Regions from separate parts of the Sphingomonas sp. BK069 genome, predicted to be linked through region 4. Evidence: predicted binding sites of a transcription regulator. Region 4 holds the regulator's gene; each other region holds the start of a gene.

Region 1 (5,741 bases), on a different contig from region 4:
GCTCCAGCCGGCCGGTCAATTGCACGAGCGTCACGGGCTTCTGAAGCCGCGCCACGTCGCGATAGGCCGGAGGGATCGTGGCGGTGTCATAGCCGCTGAGGAAGATCACCGGCACGCCGCGCGCGAGCAGCGCGTCGGCGAGCGGGAAGCTGAGCTCGCCGCGCAGGTTGATGTCGAGCAGCGCTGCGTCGGGCAGTTCCTCGTGGGCAGCATGCGCCAGCGCCGGCGCGAGGCTGGCGAACAGCGTGACGCTCGCGCCCGCGTCGAGCAGCGCGCGCTCCAGCCGCACCGCGACGTAGAATTCGTCCTCGCACACCAGCAGGCGCCGCCCCGCGAACGCGCCGACCTCCCCCTCCCCCGCGCCGCCGCTCATGCCGCGCCGCCGAGCGGGACGTGGAGCCGGCACGTCACCGTGCCCGCCGCGATGCGATAATCGCTCGACGCGCCGAGCTGGAACGGCAGCGCGCGCTCGATCAGCTCGCGCCCGAAGCCGCGCCGCGAGTCGGCGGCCGGGGCGGGCCAGTCGCCGGTCTCCTCCCAGGCGAGATCGAGCATCGGCTCGCCGCCGGTAACGTTCACCTGCCAGCGGATCGCGATCCGCCCCGCGCCGCGCGCGATCACACCGTGCTTGCGCGAGTTGGTGGCGAGCTCGTGGACCACCAGCGCCAGCGTCTGCACCATCGTGCTCGGCAGCAGCACGTCGGGTCCGTCGAGCGTGATCAGCGACTCGCGGTCGACGATCCCCAGCGCATCGCGCTCTGTCTCCAGCAGGTGGCGCAGCGTCAGCTTCTCGCTCCCCGACAGCAGCCGCTGCGCGCGCGCGAGCGCCTGCAAGCGGTCGTGGAAGCCTGCCTCGAACGCCTCGGGCGAGGCCGCCGCGGCCATCGTCTGCAACGCGATCCCCTCCACCACCGCGAGCAGGTTGCGCGTGCGATGCTGCAACTCGGCGACCAGCACCGCCTGACGCGCCTCGAGCGCGCGCAGGTCCTCGACGTCGGTGAAGGTGCCCACCCAGGTCGGCTCGCCGAGCTCGAACGCGGTCGGCAGCGCGCGGCCCTGGTACCAACGATAGGTCCCGTCATGCTGGTGCCAGATCCGGCACTCCACCTCGAAGATCCCGCGCACCTCGGCCGCGCCCCAGGCTTCCTCCACCGCGACCGCGTCCTCGGGGTGGACCGCGTCGAGCCAGCCGCGGCCGAGGCTCGAGTCGGGGTCGCGCCCGGTCACCTCGGTCCATTGCGGCCCCATCCAGCGCCACTGCGCGCCCGGTTCGGCGCACCAGACGAGCTGCGGGATGCCCTCGAGCACCAGCCGCAGCTGCCACTCGCTGCGCTCGCGCGCGGCCTGCTCGTCGCGGCGGCGGCGCAGCGCGTCGATGCGCAACATGCTCGCCGCGACCAGGCTGGCGTAGATGCGCAGGAAGGCGAACTCGGCCGAGAAGTCACGCGGCGCGCGCGTGCTGATGTGGAGCAGGCCCAGCATCGGCGTGCCCGGCCCGTCGCGCAGGGGAATCAGCGCCAGCCCGCGCTGGTCGAAGCTGCGCAGCAGCCCGCGCGTCTCCAGCCGCGGCTCGTCCAGCACGTCGGGCACGATCACGGGTTCGCCGTCGCGCAGCAGCCGGCTCTCCAGGGACCGCTCGTCACCCTGCGCGATATGGCTGCCGATCAGCGACGGCGCGATGCCCGCCCCGGCGCGCAGCTCGACCGAGCGGCGGTCCGCGTTCTGGCGGTAGAGCAGCACGATGTCGGCACCGACCGCGCGCCGGACATAGTCGCACGCTTCCTGCAGCAGCAGGTCGATGTCCTCCGACAGGATGGCGAGCTCGGCGAAGGCGGCGAGCATCTCGTGCTGGTGGAGCGCGGCGCCGGGCGCGCGCGAGGACGCGGGGAACGCGTCCAGCGGCGATCCGTCAGCAGGCATCGCATTCGTCTCCGCACGCCGCTCCCGCGACCCTGGGTCGCGGCGTGAATTCCATCGAACCTGCCGCATAGACGGCAGGACTTATTGGACAAATTTGCCGTGCGCAGGGCTCAGCCGGGCAGCGCGTTCGGCTATTCATCCCGTTTCGGGACAGAACGCGCGGTAGGAGAAATGGGCGCCTGCAGGACGGTCGCCCCAAAAAATTTTTGTTCGCCGATCGTTCTCTTGCAATTGCGGGAGGCGGCGAAAGTCCGCGCGTCGCCGCACCGCGACCGGGGCTGCGCGGTGCTTAGGTCCGCTCTCGGGCGCTTTTACCGGCTTGCCCGCCATCGCGATCTGCCACAATCTGTAGAGGTCAGGTCGGCGTATCGACCCCAATGGTAGTAGAACAGGACATGGCTCCCCATATCGGTGGGGCGCGCCCGGACGGTCGCGGACGATGCGGTGGTCTCTTTTTGTTCTCAGCGGGTTCGGTGTCGTCTAGGATCGGGTTCTGCCTCGATTCGGTGAGTGAAGCCAGGAGCGGGAGCGGCATGGCGATGGATTTCAGGGAAACGGACGGTGCGGCGATGATCACCGAGACGATCGAGACGGCGAGCGCGAGCGCGGTGACCGAGGCGCAGCCCAGCGGCGACACGCCCGGCAGCGACACGATCGCCAAGCACGGCGCGCGGGCGCGGCCCTATCCGGTCGAGGTCGATCACGGGCGCGACGCGCTGCTGACCGATTTCGGCAAGGAGACGCTCAAGGACCGCTACCTGCTGCCCGGCGAGAGCTTCCAGGACCTGTTCGTCCGCGTCGCCTCGGCCTATGCCGACGACGCCGCGCACGCGCAGCGGCTGTACGACTACATCTCCAAGCTATGGTTCATGCCGGCCACCCCGGTCCTGTCCAACGGCGGCACCGGGCGCGGGCTGCCGATCAGCTGCTACCTCAACTCGGTGCCCGACAGCCTCGACGGCATCGTGCAGACCTGGAACGAGAACGTCTGGCTCGCCTCGCGCGGCGGCGGGATCGGCACCTATTGGGGCAACGTCCGCGGCATCGGCGAGCCGGTCGGGCTCAACGGCAAGACCAGCGGCATCATCCCGTTCGTGCGCGTGATGGACTCGCTGACGCTGGCGATCAGCCAGGGTTCGCTGCGGCGCGGCTCGGCCGCCTGCTACCTCGACATCTCGCACCCCGAGATCGAGGAGTTCCTCGAGATCCGCAAACCCTCGGGCGACTTCAACCGCAAGGCGCTCAACTTGCACCACGGCGTGCTGATCCCCGACGCCTTCATGGAGGCGGTGCGCGACGGCGCCGAGTGGCAGCTCAAGAGCCCCAAGGACGGGTCGGTGCGCAACACGGTGGACGCGCGCGCCTTGTTCCAGAAACTGGTCGAGACCCGGCTGGCCACCGGCGAGCCGTACATCGTCTTCGCGGACCATGTGAACTCGACCATGCCCAAGCATCACCGCGACCTCGGGCTCAAGGTCTCGACCTCGAACCTGTGCAGCGAGATCACGCTGCCGACCGGCCGTGATCATCTCGGCAACGACCGCACCGCAGTGTGCTGCCTCTCCTCGCTCAACCTCGAGACGTGGGACGAGTGGAAGGACGAGAAGGGCTTCGTCGAGGACGTGATGCGCTTCCTCGACAACGTGCTGCAGGATTACATCGATCGCCACGAGCCCGGGATGGAGCGCGCGGCCTATTCGGCGGGACGCGAGCGCTCGGTCGGGCTGGGCGTGATGGGCTTCCACTCCTTCCTCCAGCAGCGCGGGCTGCCGTTCGAGGGGGCGATGGCGAAGAGCTGGAACCTCAAGATGTTCCGCCAGATCAACGCGCAGGTGAACGAGGCCTCGATGGTGCTCGCGCATGAGCGCGGGCCGTGCCCCGACGCCGCCGACATGGGGGTGATGGAGCGCTTCTCGTGCAAGATGGCGATCGCGCCGACCGCGTCGATCTCGATCATCTGCGGCGGCACCAGCGCCTGCATCGAGCCGATCCCGGCCAATATCTACACCCACAAGACGCTGTCGGGCAGCTTCGCGGTGAAGAACCCGTATCTCGAGAAGCTGCTCACCGAGAAGAGCAAGAACTCGGACGCGGTGTGGAACTCGATTCTCGAGCATGGCGGCTCGGTGCAGCACCTCGACTTCCTCAGCCAGGAGGAGAAGGACTGCTACAAGACGTCGTTCGAGATCGACCAGCGCTGGCTGCTCGAGCTCGCCGGCGACCGCACGCCCTATATCGACCAGGCGCAGTCGCTCAACCTGTTCATCCCGGCGGACGTGGAGAAGTGGGACCTGCTGATGCTCCACTTCCGTGCGTGGGAGCTGGGGATCAAGTCGCTCTATTATCTCCGCTCCAAGTCGGTGCAGCGCGCCGGCTTCGCGGGGGCCGAGGGCCAGGGCGGGGTCGAGGCGGACAACACGCTCGACAAGCCGCAATTCTCGCTCGCCGAGAGCACCGACTATGACGAGTGCCTCGCCTGTCAGTGAGGTAACGGGCGGTCACGCATGACAGGGTCGTGCGTGACCGCCAGGATCATCCGCCTCACCCCGCCTCACCGCCAGGGCGGCGACGTCAGGCCGCCGAGGACAGGTCGTTGGTGATCTCGCCCGCCGCGGCGGCGAGCCGCTCGCGCGCGGCGTCGAGATCGACCGTCTGCGAGCCGTCGATCAGGCGAAGGAAGGGGATCGTCAGCGCCGCCGCGACGAGTCCGTCGAAGCCGAACACCGGATAGCTGATGTCGGTGACACCGAGCGTGATCGGGCTCTTGCGCTGGGCGAAACCGGCCTTGCGGATCAGCGCCAGCTGCCGCTCCAGCGCGTCACGATCCAGCGGCGCCGCGATCTCGGCCGCCTGCGTGATCGCGATCTCGCGATCCTCCGGTGTCGCGAACGACAACAGCACCTTGCCCGAACAGCTCGCGAGTAGGTCGACGCTGGCGCCGAGGCGAAGCGCGAAGCCGCGCGTGCCGGGATTGTGCTCGCGCGCGATGACGAGCCCGCTGGCCTCGTTGCGGACGACGAGGTGGCACGATTGCCCGGTCTCCACCGCCAGGCGCCGCACCACCGGGCGCGCGACATCGACCAGGTTGCGCGCCGGGGTCGAGCGATAGGCCAGGTCGAGCAGCTTGTAGGCGACCGAGTAGCGATCGTCCTTGCGCGACTTGCGGAGATAGCCGAGCTGCTCGACGACGACGACGATGCGGAAGAGCTCGCCGACCGATCGGCCGAGCAGCGTGGCCATCTCGCTCACGAGCAGGCCGCCGGGGTGGCGCTCGAGCAGCTCGAGGATCTCGAAGGTCTTCTGGACCGCCGGCGCCGCGTAGGTCGCCTTTCCTCCCGCCGTCACGCGCCACCTCCCCCAAAAGCGTGACACGGCCATAGGAGCCGCGGCGATCCTGTCAAATGTGGGCGCCCTTGTTCCTGCTGTCGTCCCGGTCTTGCGCCCGGATCCATATTGCCGGTTCCGTCACCCCGGACTTGTTCGGGGATCCACGCCTCCGCGGGAACAGCGCGCCGTTGGCTTGCGGCACGGTGGATCCCGGACCAAGTCCGGAATGACGAGGGGGATAACACAAAAGTCACGCTCAAGGCCGGTTCGACGAGCGCGAACAATCGTGACCCATGGCGTTCCCGCTTGCAAAATGAAAACGTGCTTGCAAGGATGAGAGCGATCAGGGGAGGGGGAGGGGGAGGGGGAGAGCGATGCCGGGCTGGAGCAAGCGCGAGTTCATGGCGGGCTCGCTGGGGGCCGCCGCCGCCGGCGCTGAGGCACCCGCGGTGCCGCTCGCGGTCGCGCCGGGCCGCTTTCGACCCACCGTGGAG
Region 2 (5,741 bases), on a different contig from region 4:
TCACGACGTCGCTGACAGTCGGCTCGATCCTGTCGCTGCTTCATTCGGCAACTGGCCGCGTCTTCCTGGCATTCGCCCCCGAGGCGCTCACGGATCCTGTTCTCTCCGCCGAACTTCGTCGCACGCCGATGAAGCGCGTCGATCTCGATCGTATGTGCGGGCTGATCCGCGACGAAGGACGGGCTCATGCAAGCGGAACAGTGATGCCTGGCCTGGAAGGATTCGCCTTCCCGATCTTCAACCTGCAGGGAACGCCCGTGCTGGTTGCAACGATGCTAGTCTCCGACGCTGTCAGAACCGTCGACCACGCTGCCGTTGAGGAGCTGGCGGCGATCTGCCAGCAAATCGGTCAGCAGCTCGGCTGGCCTGGCGGCGAATAACGAATAGCCTCCTCCTTCCACAGACCACTCTCGCTCCGCGCCCGGGGCTAATTTGCCCGACGCTGCACGACGGCATTGCGGAGCGAGTGTGGTGGCCTGAATGTTGGGGTATGGGTCGTGGCCACGGCGAGGGGCGCATTTCCGTCTCAGACAGATCCGTCCGCTAAAACTCTCATCAGCTGCGATGGGTAAGGAGCGACCACGCCGCCGAGCTCGTCCCAAGAGGCTGTGAGCCAACGCTCATAGTCATCGTCATGAAGGATAACTGGCATCGCTTTAGGATGGATCGGCACCACAATCGCGTTCGGCTCCGTAGTCAGAAAGCCGTAAGCGTTACCGCGCTCAGTGGGGCGCCAGATACCGGCGAAGGCGAAGATGGGGCGGCTCGGTACGTCGAACCAGTGCAGCGGCTTTTTGCCATCCTCACCGGGAGCGATCCCGTATTCCGAGAATGACGTAACAGGCACCAAGCAGCGACGCGCCGGCGTGGTCAGGATGGATCGCCAGAAGCTCGAGCTGAGATTGCGTACGTTGGTCACGTACTTCGTCAGCTTGACTGATGGATCGCGCTTGCTGGGCAACTGCGTCGGTACGCCCCACTCCATGCGCTCGAGCCGGCGATCGTCGCCGTCCTTCACGATGACAGCGCCATAGAAGGGCGTCTTCTTGCCCGTCGGGAAGATGTCGCCGACGGGGAACGTCTCGTCTGGCTCGTAGGGTGGCCGAATGCCGAACGTCGCCATCACCTCGGCCTGCTTGGCCGTGAGCCGATACCGATTACACATCCGCGCCTCCTGTCGGCGCCGGCGAGCTGCCTCGCCGGCGCCCATGCATCAGAGCTTGTCCTTCAAGCCCTTGGCAGCCGTGAAGGCGACCTTCTTCGACGCCGCGATCGTCATCGTCTCGCCGGTCGCCGGGTTGCGGCCCTCACGCTCCGGCCGATCCTTGACGGTGAACTTGCCAAAGCCATTGATCGAGACCTCCTCGCCCTTCGCAGCCGCAGCCGCGATCTGATCGAACACCGCAGTGATCGTCTTCTTCGCGTCCGCCTCGCTCGTGCCCGTCGCAGCCGCGACGCCCTTGGCCAGCTCACCAACGTTCATGCTATTCGTACTCCCTGAGAAAACGGGGGGACCATACTGATGACGGGCGCTGAGACAACGATCGTCCCCGACGACGCGAGCGCCAGTGCGATCCGGCTGATACTGTCGAAACTGAATGAGCACGACGTCGCGGCCGTTTTCGAGATGGTCGGTGGCACCGGTCCGATCGGTGACCTCGCCGCGGAGGCGATGAAGGATCGCAACATAGATCTGTAATCGCTAGCTTACCCGCACAGGGAGGGGAGGGACCGGGCATCACGACGGAGGGTGATGATGGTAGATCGACGCAAGCGACCGCAGGGCGGAGCCGACGTTCTCGTCTTCCTTGATCGGCATCGTCTCGCCCACACCCCTGACCATTATGCCTTCGGCCACGAGTACCTGAACGGCGACAATGAGCAGCTTCGAGAGCGAGTGAACGGCGCGATCGACGGCGGTGTCCGGCTCACCGAGGAGCAGGTCCAAGAGCTTCGCCCAGCTGTACGGACCGGGCTTGCCTCCGAGCTGGATCATATCACCATGCGCGTGATCGACGTCGTCGGGGATGCGATGGCCGTCACGACCGATCTCAGCCGTGAGCTGGTTACCGCCTCAGCAGCGCTGCTTGACGAGCCCGGCGCTAGCGCCGGGCCGCTGCTCGCCACGATGCTGCGCCGCGCGGAAAGCGCAGAGGCGAGTTTCGCTGAAGCTGCGGCCCGCGCGCGGCAGATACGAGCCGAGCTGACCGCGCTACAAGCGGCGGGGAAGCACGATCCTCTCACAGGGCTGACGAACAGGACGGCCTTCCAAGAACGGCTAGCAGGCGATCTCAGAAGCCCGACATGCGTCGCGCTCGTGGACATCGATGGGCTGCGCCAGGTCAATGACGGTCACTCGCCGGGGGTTGGTGACCGCCTGCTGAAGGTCGTAGCACGTGCGCTCGCCGACTACGGCCGCAGCCATCTCGTCAGCCGGTGGGATGGTGGCACCTTCGCACTTCTCATCGAAGGCATGGATCTGCGCGCCGCAGGAGAGATGGTTACAGCCGCATGCGAGGCGATCGGCGCGCGCGAGTTGAAGGTACGCGAGAGCGACGCGCCGCTTGGCCGGATCTCGCTATCTGCCGGCGTCGTAGCCAGCCGCGGCCGCGAAGTGGAGGCGCTGCTCGACGCGGCGTGGCAGCAGCTTCGAAGCGCAAAGCGGAGCGGCGGAAATCAGGTGAGCGCGGAAGGCGCTGTCACGGTCGTGCGATGACGATGAATGGTCGCAAGCGGCGTCGCCCTTCGGGCCCTGACGAGTGTAGCTCGTGACGGTGCTACTGGCACTCCTGGTTGCAGTAGCAGCCTCCCCATCCGATCGGACGGTCTTTGCGTGCCGCATGGGCGACCGGACTGCCGCAGTCGTCAGGAACGGGTCGAACTTGGTATATCGCTCCGTACGGCGGGGACGGGTCGAGTTGGAGGTCCCTCATGGACGCTACGCCCAGGAGGGGTTCTCAGGCGGAGGTGAACTGCAGGCTGCCTTCCGAAACGGCCCATGGACCTACGTCGTCTACGAACGCACCGTCAGAACCAGCTTCCACGGGACGAATGATCCCAGCTTCGAGGCTGGCGTCGATGTGCTGCGAGAAGGCCGCGTTGTCTCTCGCGGACGCTGTGCCGATAGGCACGCGCAATTCACTGAGCAACTAGCCGGCGCCATTGAGGGGCCGTTCGTGGAGCACTGACAGGCCGCTCCTGCCGAATGCATGATCGCCAGTGCTCAATCGCCGTCTACGAGCGATCATCGCCCCACCTGGCGCTCCCTTGTGATCCGGGGATCCTCGTAAAGGTCGCGCAGCGCGCGCAGCCGGAAGGCGTTCCACCAGCGTTGCCAGCGATGCTCAGCGGCATCGTGGATCATGTGGCACCGCTGACATAGCGCCTTGAGATTGGCTGGTGCGCTGTTGCTAGGATCATGATCGAGATGCGCGCAGGCCAAGACCACGTAAGTCACCCGTACGCTGGCGAGCGTGAAGCCGCCCTTCACGGCAATCCGCTTGCCGCGGTCCGAACGCCAGCACGCCGCCTCCGCATCCCACCAGCGGCCGTCACCGAGATGTGCGACACGTTGAAGATGCGGCCGGCCACACTGCTCGCAGCGCCTGCCCGCGCGCTCGAACCGGATCCTGCCTGACAGCTGCTGCCAGTCGATCGGGTAGAGCCAGCGGTTTTCTGCGCGGATCGGCATCCAGATTCTATGAGTCACGTCGCTGCCCGTGGAAAGCGCTTTTTCCCGCTTTGTTGGCGCTTCGTTGCGGTGCCGTTCTCCTTAAATCGATGAACCGAGCCGATCGGAGCTTGACCAGCGGCGCTCATTTACGGAACATAAAGGGAACGAATAGAGTCTTAGAAACCGATGTCCGCCGCCCTCGATTCCTTCGCGCCAAGCATAGCGCATCTGCGGACGATCGCCACGCCTGCTGCTGACTATCGCGTCATGCCGTTCGGCGTGGACGCGCTCGACAGCCGGCTTGGGGCAGGGGGGTTGCGTGCCGGCGCGCTGCACGAGGCGGCTGCACGGAGCGCATCGCTGGTCGACGATGCGGCCACCACGCTCTTCCTTGCCGGTATTGCCGCCCGCGAAGCGGCAGGGGCAGGGGGGCCGGTGCTGTGGGCTAGCTGCCGCGCCGACCTGTACGCTCCGGCGCTGGAGCAAGCCGGCCTGCCGTCGGCCAACGTCATCTACGCCCAGCCGCGGGACGACGCGGCGCTGCTCGCAGTGGTCGAGGATGCGGTGCGGGACGGCACGCCGGCTGCGATCGTGGCAGAGGCGAGCAAGGTCTCGATGGTGGCGACACGCCGCCTGCAGCTCGTCGCGGCCGACGCCGACATGCCGGTGCTGCTTTTGCGGCGCGCGCGAGGCCTCAACCAGGACGTGTTCGCCGAGCCGTCCGCCGCGTGGACGCGCTGGCGAATTGGTGCCGCGCCATCCGAGCGGTTGGATGTCGCGGGTGTGGGAAGAGCGAGATGGTCGGTGGAGTGCGTCCGACAGCGTGGAGGTGAGGGCTTCTCCCTGATTGTGGAGGGCAGCGATGAGACGGGTCGTCTCGCTGTTCCTGCCGAGCTTGGCCGTGGAGCGGTTGAGACGGTTGGAACGGTCCGCTCCGCGGCAGCCTGAAAGGCCTGTCCTCGAGCTGCCGGTAGACGACGACCCCGGCGCCTGTTCGGTGCCGCGGGGCGGAGGATGGCGGCCAGGTGCGCGTTGGGCGCGGGAAGGCATGCCGTCGCGCGGCGCCGTCGAGGCGCAGATCGCCGCACTGCCGACCCACGCGCAGCCACCTATGCGCGAGCTCGGCCGGCGCTCGGAAGCCGCCAGTCACCCCTACAAGGCGGCGACGCCGGCGCCGCGCATCAGCGTGCCCGCCGCCAAGCCGCTCGAGCACGCGCCGCTGGCGCTGATCGGCAAAGTCGGTCGGCGCGAGGAGGTGGTCGCCGCCTGTGACGGAGCGCGCGCTCTGGGCGTGCATCCCGGCATGGCGGCCACCCACGCGCGCGCGCTCGTGTCCGACCTCGACTTCCGCCCCGCCGAGCCGGAGGCCGACGCGGCGCTGCTCGACAGGCTCGCGCTGCTGGCAGTGCGCCGCTGGTCGCCGATCGCCGCGGTCTCACCAAGCGATGGCCTATGGATCGATCTCGCCGGCTGCGAGCACCTGCATGGCGGCGAGGAGCGCTTCTGCCGGCGTTTGATCGCCTTCTGCAAGCGGGCAGGCTTCACGGCACGCGTAGCGGTCGCAGATACACCGGGTGCGGCGCACGCGCTCGCGCGCTACGGCCGCGGCGACCTGATCCGAGCGGAGCCGGGCGCTACAGCCAGCGCACTCGCGCCGCTGCCCATCGTGGCGCTGCGCCTCGCACCCAATGCGCTCAGTGCCGCGCGTCGCTTCGGCTTCGAGACGATCGCGGATCTCCTGCCGGTCGCACGCGGGCCGCTTGCGCGCCGGCTCGGCCTGCCGGCGATCACGCGGCTCGACCAGGCGCTCGGCTCAGTCGCGGAGCCGATCACGCCACGCGAGGATGCGGAGGTGCCGCTCGTCGAGCGCCGGCTGCTCGAGCCGATCGGCACGGCCGAGGCAATCGAGCAGGTCATGGGCGACCTGCTGCGCGATCTCGCCGGCGTGCTGCAGGAGCGCGGGCTCGGCGCGCGCGCGCTGCGGCTCACTGGCCTTCGCGTCGACGGCACCGAACAGGTCGTCGCTGTTGGCACCTCGCGGCCGACGCGCGAGGTGCCGCACCTGCTG
Region 3 (5,741 bases), 330 kb from region 4:
AGTTTGCCGCACGGTCACGAAAGGCTCTGCGACCGACACACAGCAGCAACGTTACGCGGCTATGAAGAGGGTGACGGCGTCCCTCCCCCTGTGTGGCGCCGTGATGGTCGGACACTCCCCCTCGTCCGATCCTTCCCTGAACTACGGGGCGGCTCGCGAGGGTCGCCCCGGCTTTTCCGACAGCGACGTAGCCGCGCGTGCAGGGCGGCTAAACGTCGCTCGCCGCGGCATCACGACAAGCCGGCGGTCCGCACCAGCGCGCGCAGCAGCCAGAACAGCGCGCCCGACAGCGCCATCGCGACCGGCAGCGTGAGCAGCCAGGCCGCGGCCAGCTGCAGCAAGGTGCGGCGTTGCAGCCCCTGCCCGCTCGCCACCGAGGCGCCCGCCACGCCCGAGGAGAGGATATGCGTCGTCGACACCGGCAAACCGAAACGGTCGGCCGCCAGGATCGTGGCCGCGGCGACCAGCTCGGCCGATGCGCCCATGCCATAGGTCATGTGCTGCTTGCCGATCTTCTCGCCGACGGTCACGACGATCCGCTTCCAGCCGATCATCGTGCCGAGCCCGAGTGCCAGCGCCACCGCCACCTTGACCCACAGGGGGATGAACCGCGTGCCGCGCTCGAGCCGCTTTTGATAATCCGCCAGCGCGCCCTTCTCCGGCTCGCTCAGCCGCGACGCCTTGTCGGCGACGATCATCCGCGTCGCGTCGAGCACCAAGTACATGTCGTTGCGCACGTTGGGGGCGGCCTGCGCCGGCACGTTGCTGAGCGCGCCATAGCCGGCGACGCGCTGCGACAGATCGCGCGACACCGCCACCACCGCGCCATAGGCCTGCGGCGACACCGCGCGGCGCTGCTCCAGCGCATCCTTCAGCAGCGGCCGTGCGCGCTCGAGCGGCACCGCGGCGGCGCCGTGCCGGGTCAGCGTCGCGGCCGCGCCGGTGGCGCTGGCGAGGAAAGCGGGCGTCTCGCTCGCGGGCAAGGTGCGGTTGAGCGCGTAGGCGGTCGGGGCACAGCCGATCAGGATCAGCATGATCAGCCCCATGCCCTTCTGCCCGTCGTTCGATCCGTGGCTGAACGACACCGCGGTGCAGGTGAAAACGAGCAGCGCGCGGATGCCGAGCGGCGGCGGGGAGTCGCCCTCGGGCGCCCGCATCAGCTCGGGTGAGCGCGCGACGCGGCGCAGCACCAGCAGCAGCAGCGCCGCCGCGGTGAAGCCGATCAGCGGCGCCATCCACAGGCCGGTCAGCACCTTGGTCGCCTGGCTCCAGTCGACCCCGGCGGTGCCGCCCGCCCCCGAGGTCAGCAATTGGTTGGCGAGTCCGACGCCCAACACCGAGCCGATCAGCGTGTGACTCGAGCTGTTGGGCAGGCCGACGTACCAGGTCGCGAGATTCCAGATCACCGCGGCGAGCAGCAGCGCGAAGATCATCGCGAACCCCGCGCCCGAGCCGACGTTGAGGATCAGGTCGACCGGCAGCAGCGTGACGATCGAATAGGCCACCGCGCCAGAGGACAACAGCACACCGAGGAAGTTGAAGAAGCCCGACCACATCACCGCCAGATTCGCAGGCAGCGAGTTGGTGTAGATCACCGTCGCGACGGCGTTGGCGGTGTCGTGGAAGCCGTTGACGAACTCGAACCCCAGCGCGATCAACAGGGCGAGGCCGAGGAACAGGAACACGCCGACGGCGAGCTGCTCGCCGACCTGCTGCGTGTCGATGACGATGCTGATCCCGGCATAGAGGAGGCCCGCCGCGGCAAGCAGCAGGAACAGGAGGCGCGCGCCGGGGTGAACCGGCGCGTCAAATCGTCGCGCAGCAGCAAGCGACGGCGGCGACTCGCTGGCCGCGAGGACGGTGGTTGCCATGGTGGCTCCGCCATCCTCCCCGAAGGTGACACTTTAATGACGATTAATGTCCCAGGATGAGCCAGGTAGAGGACGCCTCCGACTAGATTGCCAGGGCACGCCCGGCACACCATCCGCCCTTGGACCCGCTATCGGCGCGGCTCAGTCCATGCCCGGATAGGTCGCGAACGCGGGCAGGTCCGCCATCCCGCTGGTCCACGGCAGCCGCTCCTTGACCATGATCTGCGCACCGGGCGGACACGTCGCCGGATCATCCAGCGTCCCCGACTGAACGTCGACCAGTCCCGGCAGCGCGCTGGCGTTGCGATAGAACAGGCCGGTACCGCAGCACCCGCAGAACTGGCGCTCGCCGTGCTCCGACGAGTGATAGGTCACCGGCTCGCCCGTCACGCTGAGGTGATCCTCGCGAAAGGCGATCCAGCCGATCACCGGCGCGCCCGACCAGCCGCGGCAGTCGGTGCAATGGCACAGAGCGTGATGCTCGGGCGCGCCCTCCGCCTCGTAGCGGATCGCGCCGCAGTGGCAGCCTCCCGCGATCACTGCCTGTTCCGCCATCTCGCTCTCCCTCGACTCGGCCGATGTTCCCATGATGTTCTCACGAGATCATGAACCTGGCAAGCCACGCGCTTGCTCCGCGGCGCGACGTTCCCTACCTGTTCGGGGGTGACCGAGCCAGCCAACGCCCTCCAGGACCCGCCCTATCTCGCGGGGCTCAACCCGCCGCAGCGCGACGCGGTGCTCACCACCGACGGCCCGGTACTCGTCCTCGCCGGTGCGGGCACGGGCAAGACCGCGGCGCTCACCGCCCGGCTGGCGCACCTGCTATGGACGCGCAAGGCGTACCCGTCCGAGATCCTGAGCGTCACCTTCACCAACAAGGCCGCGCGCGAGATGCGCGAGCGCGTCGGCCGCCTCGTCGGCGATGCGGTGGAGGGCATGCCGTGGCTCGGCACCTTCCACGCGATCGGCGCGAAGATGCTGCGCCGCCACGCCGAGCTGGTCGGGCTGCAGAGCAACTTCACGATCCTCGACACCGACGACCAGCTTCGCCTGCTCAAGCAGCTGATCCTCGCGGCCGACCTCGACGAGAAGCGCTTCCCGGCGCGCAGCCTCGCCGGGCTGATCGACGAGTGGAAGAACAAGGGCCTCACCCCGTCCGAGATCGACGCCGGCGAGAGCGAGCGCTACGGCAACGGTCGCGGCGGCGAGCTGTACCAGCAGTACCAGGACCGGCTGCGCGCGGTGAACGCCTGCGACTTCGGCGACCTGCTGCTCCACGTGCTGACGATCCTGAAGCGCGAGCGCACCGTGCTGGAGCAGTATCAGCAGCGCTTCCGCTACATCATGGTGGACGAATATCAGGATACCAACTCGGTCCAGTATCTGTGGCTGCGGCTGCTCGCGCAGGAGCGCCGTAACATCTGCTGCGTCGGCGACGACGATCAGTCGATCTATTCCTGGCGCGGCGCGCAGGTGGAGAACATCCTCAAATTCGAGAAGGACTTTCCCGGCGCCAAGGTGATCCGGCTGGAGCAGAACTATCGCTCCACCCCGCATATCCTCGCCGCCGCCTCGGGAGTGATCGCGAACAACGGCGGGCGGCTCGGCAAGGAGCTGTGGACCGAGCTTGACGCGGGCGAGAAGGTCCGCGTGCTCGGCGTGTGGGACGGCCCCGACGAGGCGCGTCGCGTCGGCGAGGAGATCGAGGCGGCGCAGCGCGACGGCACCAGCCTCGACCATGTCGCCATCCTCGTGCGCGCGCAGCACCAGACGCGCGAATTCGAGGACCGCTTCATCGCGATCGGCCTGCCCTATCGCATCGTCGGCGGCTTCCGCTTCTACGAGCGCGCCGAGATCCGCGACGCGCTCGCCTATCTGCGCGTCGTCCACCAGCCCGCCGACGACCTCGCCTTCGAGCGGATCGTCAACACGCCCAAGCGCGGCCTCGGCGACAAGGCGATCGCCAAGCTCCACCAGCTCGCCCGCGCCGAGCGGCTGCCGCTGTCGTTCGCGGCGGCGCGCATCCTCGACAGCGACGAACTCACCCCACAGGCGCGCAAGGCGCTCGGCCGCTTCGTCGGCGACGTCGCGCGCTGGCGCGACATGGCCAACGATCTGCCCCACGCCGAGCTGGCGCGTCAGATCCTCGACGAGAGCGGCTATACCGCGATGTGGCAGGCGGAGAAGTCGGCCGAGGCGGCAGGGCGGCTCGAGAACCTCACCGAGCTGGTGCGCGCGATGGAGGAATATGAGAGCCTGACCGCCTTCCTCGAGCATGTCAGCCTCGTCATGGACAATGAGGCAACGCGCGAGGACCCCAAGGTGACGATCATGACGATCCACGCCGCCAAGGGGCTGGAGTTCGACACCGTATTCCTCGCCGGCTGGGAAGAAGGGCTGTTCCCGTCGCAGCGCGCGCTTGACGAGGGCGGCACGCGCAGCCTCGAGGAGGAGCGCCGCCTCGCTTATGTCGCGATCACGCGCGCGCGCCGCCGCGCCACCATCCTCCACGCCGCCAACCGGCGCATCTACGGGCAATGGACCAGCTCGCTGCCGTCGCGCTTCGTCGGCGAGCTGCCCGACGCGCATGTCGAGAGTGAGACGAGCATGTCGGGCGGCGAGAGCCTGTGGCGCGCCAATTGGAGCGAGCGCGCCGATCCCTTCGCCGACGTAGCGCGCGGCACCGGCCGCGGCCCGGGCTGGCAGCGCGCGGCAGGGACGCTCGGCACGCAGGGCGGGAGCAAGCCCGGCGGCGAGTGGACCAGCCGCACCTTCTCGCGCGAGCCCGTCCGCGTGGTGGAGAGCCGCGCCTCGGCGGTGAGCATCGGCAACAAGGGCCGTGGCGACCTCGCCGTGGGGCAGCGCGTGTTCCACCAGAAGTTCGGCTATGGCGCGATCGCCGAGATCGAGGGCAACAAGCTCGAGATCGACTTCGAGCAAGCGGGGCGCAAGCGCGTGATGGACAGTTTCGTCAGCGCCAGCTGAGACTTTCCCGATGTCTCCGGGTTGTCCGCGTCGGAGGTGTGCCATGTCCGAGACCGCCGAGAAGACCGATCCCGACTTGTGGGAAAAGGTGAAGGACGAGATCACCGCCGGGGCGAAGGGCGGCAAGAAGGGCCAATGGTCCGCTCGCAAGGCGCAGATGGCGGTCGCCGAGTATAAGAAGCGCGGCGGCGGCTTTGAGGGCGGCAAGGACGAGGACAATTCGCTGCACCAGTGGAGCGAGGAGGATTGGGGCACCAAGTCGGGCGCGAAGAGCGAGGAGAGCGGCGAGCGCTTTCTGCCGAAGAAGGCGCGCGAGGCACTGTCCGACAAGGAATATGCGCGCACCAGCGCGAAAAAGCGGGCGGACACGAAGAAGGGGAAGCAATTCTCCGCCCAGCCCGACGATGTAGCGGCGAAGACGCGGCCGTACCGCGACCATCGCTCCAAGGCCGACCTCTATGCCGAGGCGAAGAAGCGCGACATTCCGGGTCGCTCGACGATGAGGAAGGACGAGCTGGCGAAGGCGCTCGCGCGGTAGCTGGCGATTCCCGATGGCCATTGCCGACCAATGTGCCCAAGCGAAGGCCTCGGCCAAGTTGAGCAGCGCTCGTGCCCCTTACCACGCCCTCCCCACCTAGATCGCAGCCTCCGCCACGGCACAAGGGGGCGCGCCTTCCTACTCGCGCAGCTCGACCGCGCCGCTTCCCCACAACGCCCACCAGATGATCGCGGGCTGAAGTAGCAGCCGCGGCGCATGGTACCAGATCGGCAGGCCCGTATCGCTGCCGAGGTCGAGCATCGCGTGGTAGATGTTGGCCGGCCACACGCACAGCGCATAGGCCGCGAGCCCCCATCCCGCGAAGCGCCGCGTCGCGCGCGGCAGCA
Region 4 (5,741 bases):
GGCCAGTCGGTGCGGTCGCGCCACGGCGAGCGGATCCGCAGCGGCTGCTTCGCCGCCTGGGCCTCGGCACGCATCGCGTCGAGCTCCGCGCTGGTGAGATAGCAGCGATAGGCGTGCCCTGCCTCGATCATCCGGTGGGCGACCCCGGCGTGGCGGTCGGCGCGAGCGAACTGGTAGACTTCCTCGCCGTCCCAATCGAGCCCGAGCCAGCGCATGCCGTTCAGGATGGCGTCAATCGCCGGCTGGGTCGAGCGCGCGCGATCGGTGTCCTCGATCCGCAGCCGAAAGCTCCCGCCGTGGTGGCGCGCGAAGAGAAGGTTGAACAGCGCGGTGCGCGCGCCGCCCAGGTGAAGGAACCCGGTGGGTGACGGGGCAAAGCGCGTGACGACGGCGCGCTCATTGATCTCGGTTGCGCTCAAGCGCGCGTGCTCCCAGGCTGGATGGTCGGATGGCTCGATCGGCCGCGCTCGCCCCTAGCAAAGCCTCTCTCCCGCATCAAATCGCCTCCCGCGCCGGCAACGCTTTGGAACGTTGGCTGGAAGCGGAGCGCGACCAACTTTTTCTGTGGCTGCCGGTGGCGCTGGGCACGGGCGCGGCGGCGTGGTTCGTGCTGCCGGAGCGGCACGAATGGGTCGCGCTCATCCTGATCGCGCTCGGGCTCGCCGCCGCCGCGGCGGTGAGCTGGCGCGGCGGTCGCGCGGCGCCGTTTGCGGCGATGCTCGGCCTCGCGGTCGCGGCGGGAACGGGGCTCGCGTGGACGCGCGCGACGCGAGTCGCCGCGCCGACGCTCGACCGGTCCGCGGTGGTGCGGCTGGTGGGCGAGGTGGAGAAGATCGAGCCGCTGCCCGCGCGCGGGCTGGTGCGGGTGACGCTGGGTGCCTTGCGGTGGGAGCGGCCACCACGCCGCGCGCCGCTCCACGTGCGCGTGAGCCTGCCCGAGCGCGCGATACCGACCAATCTCGCGGCGAGTGCCGCCATGACGTTGCGCGCGCGGCTGATGCCGCCTGCGGCCCCCACGGTTCCTGGCGCCTATGATGCCGCCCGCGCGGCCTGGTTCGACCGCGTCGGGGCGAGCGGGCGCGGCTTCGAGCCGGTCACTGTACGGGGGGTGGGCACGCCGGGCGTGCGCGACCGGATCACCGCGCATATCACCGCGGCGCTCGCGGGTAGCGCCGGCGGTATCGCGGCGGCGCTGGTGACAGGCGACATGGGCGCGATCGACGACAGCGACTCGCTGGCGATGCGGCGTGCCGGGCTGGCGCACCTGCTCTCGGTCAGCGGGCTGCACATTACCGCGACCGTAGGAATCGTGATGGCGGCGGTGCTGCGGCTGCTCGCGCTGTCGCGGCGACTGGCGTTGACGGGGCTGCTTCCGCTCATCGCGGCCGGAGCAGGGGCGGGGGCGGCGATCGGCTATACTTGGCTGACGGGATCGCAGGTGCCGACGATCCGCAGCTGCGTCGCCGCGCTGATGGTGCTCGCCGCGCTGGCGCTCGGGCGCGAGGCGCTGACGCTGCGACTGGTGGCGATGGGCGCGCTGGTAGTGCTGGTCGCCTGGCCCGAGGCCGTGGTGGGGCCAAGCTTCCAGCTCTCGTTCGCGGCGGTCGCCTCGATCGTCGCCTTGCACGAGCACCCGCGGGTCCGCGCCGCGCTGCTGGCACGCGACGAGCCATGGCCGCATCGATGGACGCGCGAGGCCGTGTCGCTGCTCGTTACCGGGGCGGTGGTCGAGCTCGCGCTGATGCCGATCGCCGTCTTCTCTTTCCACCAGGCCGGTGCCTATGGCGCGATCGCCAACATCGTCGCCATTCCGCTGACCACCTTCGCGATCATGCCGGCGGTCGCGGTGGCACTGCTGCTCGACACGCTCGGCTGGGGCGCGCCGGCGTGGTGGGTGGCGGGACGGGCGATCGCACTGTTGCTGTGGATCGCGCACAGCGTCGCCGCGCTCCCCGGCGCGGTGCGCGCGATCCCGGCCATGCCCCTGGGTGCTTTCGCGACGATGGTGGCGGGTGGTATCTGGCTGGCATTGTGGCGCACGCGGGCGCGCTATCTGGGGCTGGCACCGCTGGCGATCGGGGCGGCGTGGACGTTGGCGACCCCCGCTCCGGACCTGCTCATCACAGGCGACGGGCGCCACCTGGCGGTGCGCCAGGCGGACGGCGGCTTGATGCTGCTGCGCGACCGTGCCGGCGGATACGTGCGCGACGTGCTCGCGCAGAACGCCGGGATCGACGGCGTGCCGGGCTTGCTCAGCGAGTCCCCCGAAGCGCGCTGCAATCGCGACCTGTGCTGGTGGCAGCGTCGCGTCGACGGGCGCTGGTGGCGCGTGCTGGCGACGCGCAGTGGCTACACCGTGCCGATGCAGCGGCTGACGGCGCTTTGCGCCACGGCAGACGTCGTGGTGAGTGAGCGCCGCCTGCCGCGCCGCTGTCGCGCGCGCTGGCTGACGCTCGACCGTGATGCCCTGGCCCATAGTGGCGGGGTAGCGATCACCTTCAAAGATACGCGTGTCGTGGCGGTGCGGAAGGAAGGGGACGAACACCCCTGGGCGATGGCGGACGAGCGATCCGCCCGTGCTCCTGCGCACGCAGGAGCCCAGAGCCACGAGCACTGCCGCCTGCGACCCTGGGCTCCTGCGTGCGCAGGAGCACGGCACGTCGACTAGGCGGCGACTGATTGGAGCGTGCGCAAGAACCGACCGCCTGCCACCCCGACACCCCCGCCGCTCAGTCGTAGCGACGCAGGATCCCCGCCAGCTTGCCCTGCACCCGCACCTGGGTCGGCGCGTAGCGCTGCGGGTCGTAGGAGCGATTCGCCGGATCGAGCCGGATCATCGCACCCTCGCGACGGAAATATTTGAGCGTCGCCTCGCTCTCGTCGATCAGCGCCACCACGATCTCACCGTCGCGCGCCACTTCCTGGCGGCGGATCAACGCATAGTCACCGTCGAGGATGGCGGCGTCGACCATCGAGTCCCCCGCCACCTCCAAGGCGAAATGCTCGCCACTGCCGAGCAGGGCGGCAGGAACGGGCAGGGTGGTCGCGCCCTCGAACGCCTCGATCGGCACGCCCGCGGCGATGCGGCCGTGGAGCGGGATCTCGACGACATCGTTGGCGGGCACCACGAGCTCGACCGGCGCCCGCTTGGCCGGGGCTGCGGCGCGTTTGGGTTCGCCGCGCTCGGGCGCCTTGAGCACTTCCAGCGCGCGCGCGCGATTGGGCAGGCGGCGGAGATACCCGCGCTCCTCGAGCGCGCTGATCAGCCGATGGACACCCGACTTGCTCTTCAGCTCGAGCGCGTCCTTCATCTCCTCGAACGAGGGCGACACGCCGCTCTCGGCGAGCCGATCCTCGATGAAGCAGATCAGCTCGTGCTGTTTGCGCGTCAGCATGTCCACACTCCCCATTCGCGAACGGATGCGGAACCTTTATGGAACACGACAGGCCTCGTCAAGCGATGACGAGGATTTCCGCCGAGTCGCCCGCGCGCGTCGCTGGAGCGTGCGGCGGACGCACGATCAGGCAGGTCGAGCGCGCCAGCGTGCGCAGCATCGAGCTGTCCTGGATAGTCGAGGCATAGGCACGTCCCTCGCGCAGTTCGGCGCGCAGATAGTCGCTGCGCTCGCCGTTGGCGGGCAGGTCCTCACCGAGGATCGCGCTGGTCGCAGTGGGGAAGGGATCGGCCGCGCCGGCGAGGTGCGCCACCAAAGGCCGCACGAACAGCAGCGCGGTGACGAAGGCTGAGACCGGGTTCCCGGGCAGCCCGACCACTGCCAGCCCATCGCGCCGCCCCGCCAGCATGGGCTTGCCGGGGCGCAGCGCGATCCGCCAGAAGTCGAGCGTCACCCCTGCCGCCTCAAGCGCCGGCCGTACCAAGTCATGGTCCCCGACCGACGCGCCGCCGGTGGTGACGAGCATGTCGGCGTGGACCGCGGCGAAGGACTGGGTGAGCGTGTCGAGCCGGTCGGGCAGGATGCCGAGATCGACGATCTCCGCGCCGCTGTCGGCCAGCAGCGCGCGCAGCAGCAGCCGGTTGGACTCGGGCAGCGCCTCGCCCGGCGTACCAGGTTCGACCAGCTCGTCGCCGGTCGCGGCGAGCGCGACGCGCACCGGTCGCGCGACCGTGACCCGGCCGACCCCGCCGGTGGCCGCCACCGCGAGCCGCGCGGGGGTGAAGCGCTCGCCGCGCGCGACCAGCACGTCTCCCGCCGCGAAGTCGAGCCCGCGCGCGCGCACGTTGCGCCCCTGATGCGCCGGCCCCTCGCCGTCGAGCTCGACCTTGTCGCCCTTGCGCCGCGCCTCTTCCTGGACGAGGACGGTGTCACTGCCCGCGGGCATCATGGCGCCGGTGAAGATCCGCACCGCCTCGCCGGGCGACAGCGCGCCCGTGTGCGGAGCGCCCGCCGCGCTCTCGCCGACGACGCGCAGGGGGCCAGGCAGGTCGGCGTAGCGCAGCGCGTAGCCGTCCATCGCCGAGACATCGCGCGCGGGCTGGGTACGCCGCGCCACCACCGGCGCGGCGGCCCAGCGCCCGAGGGCCTCGGCGAGCGACACCTCGACAGGGGCGACGGGCGTGCCGAGCGCCAGCACACGCGCCTGCGCCTCGGCGACCGGCAGCAGCCCCGGCCGTGACGGCGACCCCATCAGGCGCGCCAGTCGCCGGAGCGTCCGCCGCTCTTGGCGAGCAGGCGCACGCCGCCGATCACCATGGTCTTGTCGAGCGCCTTGGCCATGTCGTAGACGGTGAGCAGCGCGACCGACACCGCGGTGAGCGCCTCCATCTCGACCCCGGTCTTGCCGTCGGTCGCGACCGTGGCCGAGGCCGTTACGCCATGCTCGTCGACGGTCAAGTCGACCGCGACGCGGCTGATCGGCAGCGGGTGGCAGAGCGGGACGAGCTCGCTGGTGCGCTTGGCCGCCATGATCCCGGCGACACGCGCCACGGCGAGCACATCACCCTTGGCGACCGCGCCGTCACGGATCGCGGCGGCCGCCTCCGCCACCATGTCGATCCGGCCGCTCGCCACCGCCTCGCGTCGCGTCACCTGCTTGCCGCCGACATCGACCATGTGCGCCGCACCCGAATCGTCGAGATGGGTGAGCCCCGTCATCTCAGCCGACCAGCGCGTGCGTCGCTGCCGTGACATCGGCCTGGCGCATCAGCGCCTCGCCGATCAGGAAGCAGTGGACGCCGTGGCCTGCGAGCGAGTCGAGGTCGGCGCGGGTGCTCAGCCCGCTCTCCGCGACCAGAAGCGTGTCCGCGGGCACGCGCGCCGCCAGCTCCCAGGTGCGCCGCACGTCGACCTCGAAGCTGCGTAGGTCGCGATTGTTCACCCCGATCAGCCGCGAGCGCAGTCGCGCCGCGCGCTCCAGCTCGGCGGCGTCGTGCACCTCGACCAACACGTCGAGCCCCTGCTCGATCGCCGCAGCCTCGCACTCAGCGAGCAGCGTGTCGTCGAGCGCGGCGACGATCAGCAGGATCGCATCGGCACCGATGCTGCGCCCCTCCAGCGCCTGCCACGGATCGACCGTGAAGTCCTTGCGCAGCACGGGCAGGTCGCAGGCGGCGCGCGCAGCGATCAGATACTCCTCACGCCCCTGAAAAAACGGCGCATCGGTCAGCACCGAGAGGCAGGAGGCGCCCCCCGCGGCGTAAGCACGTGCGTGCGCCGGCGGATCGAAGTCCTCGCGGATCAGACCTTTCGACGGACTGGCCTTCTTGATCTCGGCGATCAGCG

Evidence for each region. The regulator LexA, encoded in region 4, represses DNA repair genes until DNA is damaged. The targets are predictions, from matches to a motif close to GTTCCNCNCTTGTTCT.
Region 1: a site for LexA is predicted at 2,367-2,382, ahead of FHY02_RS15615 (ribonucleoside-diphosphate reductase subunit alpha). Genes of this name have one in related genera too.
Region 2: a site for LexA is predicted at 3,824-3,839, ahead of FHY02_RS19785 (ImuA family protein). Genes of this name have one in related genera too.
Region 3: a site for LexA is predicted at 2,516-2,531, ahead of FHY02_RS01825 (UvrD-helicase domain-containing protein). Genes of this name have one in related genera too.

The regions. Positions count from the first base shown of each region.
Region 1 covers NZ_JACHZH010000005.1:36,294-42,034, forward strand. Annotated here, with positions in the region: gene FHY02_RS15605 (response regulator) at 1-373, opposite strand, end outside; gene FHY02_RS15610 (sensor histidine kinase) at 370-1,920, opposite strand; gene FHY02_RS15615 (ribonucleoside-diphosphate reductase subunit alpha) at 2,460-4,406, shown strand; gene FHY02_RS15620 (IclR family transcriptional regulator) at 4,492-5,265, opposite strand; gene FHY02_RS15625 (alpha-L-fucosidase) at 5,622-5,741, shown strand, end outside.
Region 2 covers NZ_JACHZH010000009.1:100,465-106,205, forward strand. Annotated here, with positions in the region: gene FHY02_RS19755 (IclR family transcriptional regulator) at 1-380, shown strand, start outside; gene FHY02_RS19760 (SOS response-associated peptidase) at 527-1,165, opposite strand; gene FHY02_RS19765 (HU family DNA-binding protein) at 1,214-1,483, opposite strand; gene FHY02_RS19770 (hypothetical protein) at 1,523-1,699, shown strand; gene FHY02_RS19775 (GGDEF domain-containing protein) at 1,757-2,716, shown strand; gene FHY02_RS19780 (hypothetical protein) at 3,245-3,691, opposite strand; gene FHY02_RS19785 (ImuA family protein) at 3,860-4,621, shown strand; gene FHY02_RS19790 (DNA polymerase Y family protein) at 4,722-5,741, shown strand, end outside.
Region 3 covers NZ_JACHZH010000001.1:369,525-375,265, reverse strand. Annotated here, with positions in the region: gene FHY02_RS01835 (inorganic phosphate transporter) at 231-1,871, opposite strand; gene FHY02_RS01830 (GFA family protein) at 2,013-2,426, opposite strand; gene FHY02_RS01825 (UvrD-helicase domain-containing protein) at 2,535-4,856, shown strand; gene FHY02_RS01820 (hypothetical protein) at 4,900-5,394, shown strand; gene FHY02_RS01815 (hypothetical protein) at 5,533-5,741, opposite strand, start outside.
Region 4 covers NZ_JACHZH010000001.1:703,229-708,969, reverse strand. Annotated here, with positions in the region: gene gltX (glutamate--tRNA ligase) at 1-419, opposite strand, end outside; gene FHY02_RS03580 (ComEC/Rec2 family competence protein) at 524-2,668, shown strand; gene lexA (transcriptional repressor LexA) at 2,730-3,395, opposite strand; gene glp (gephyrin-like molybdotransferase Glp) at 3,454-4,647, opposite strand; gene moaC (cyclic pyranopterin monophosphate synthase MoaC) at 4,647-5,114, opposite strand; gene trpC (indole-3-glycerol phosphate synthase TrpC) at 5,116-5,741, opposite strand, start outside.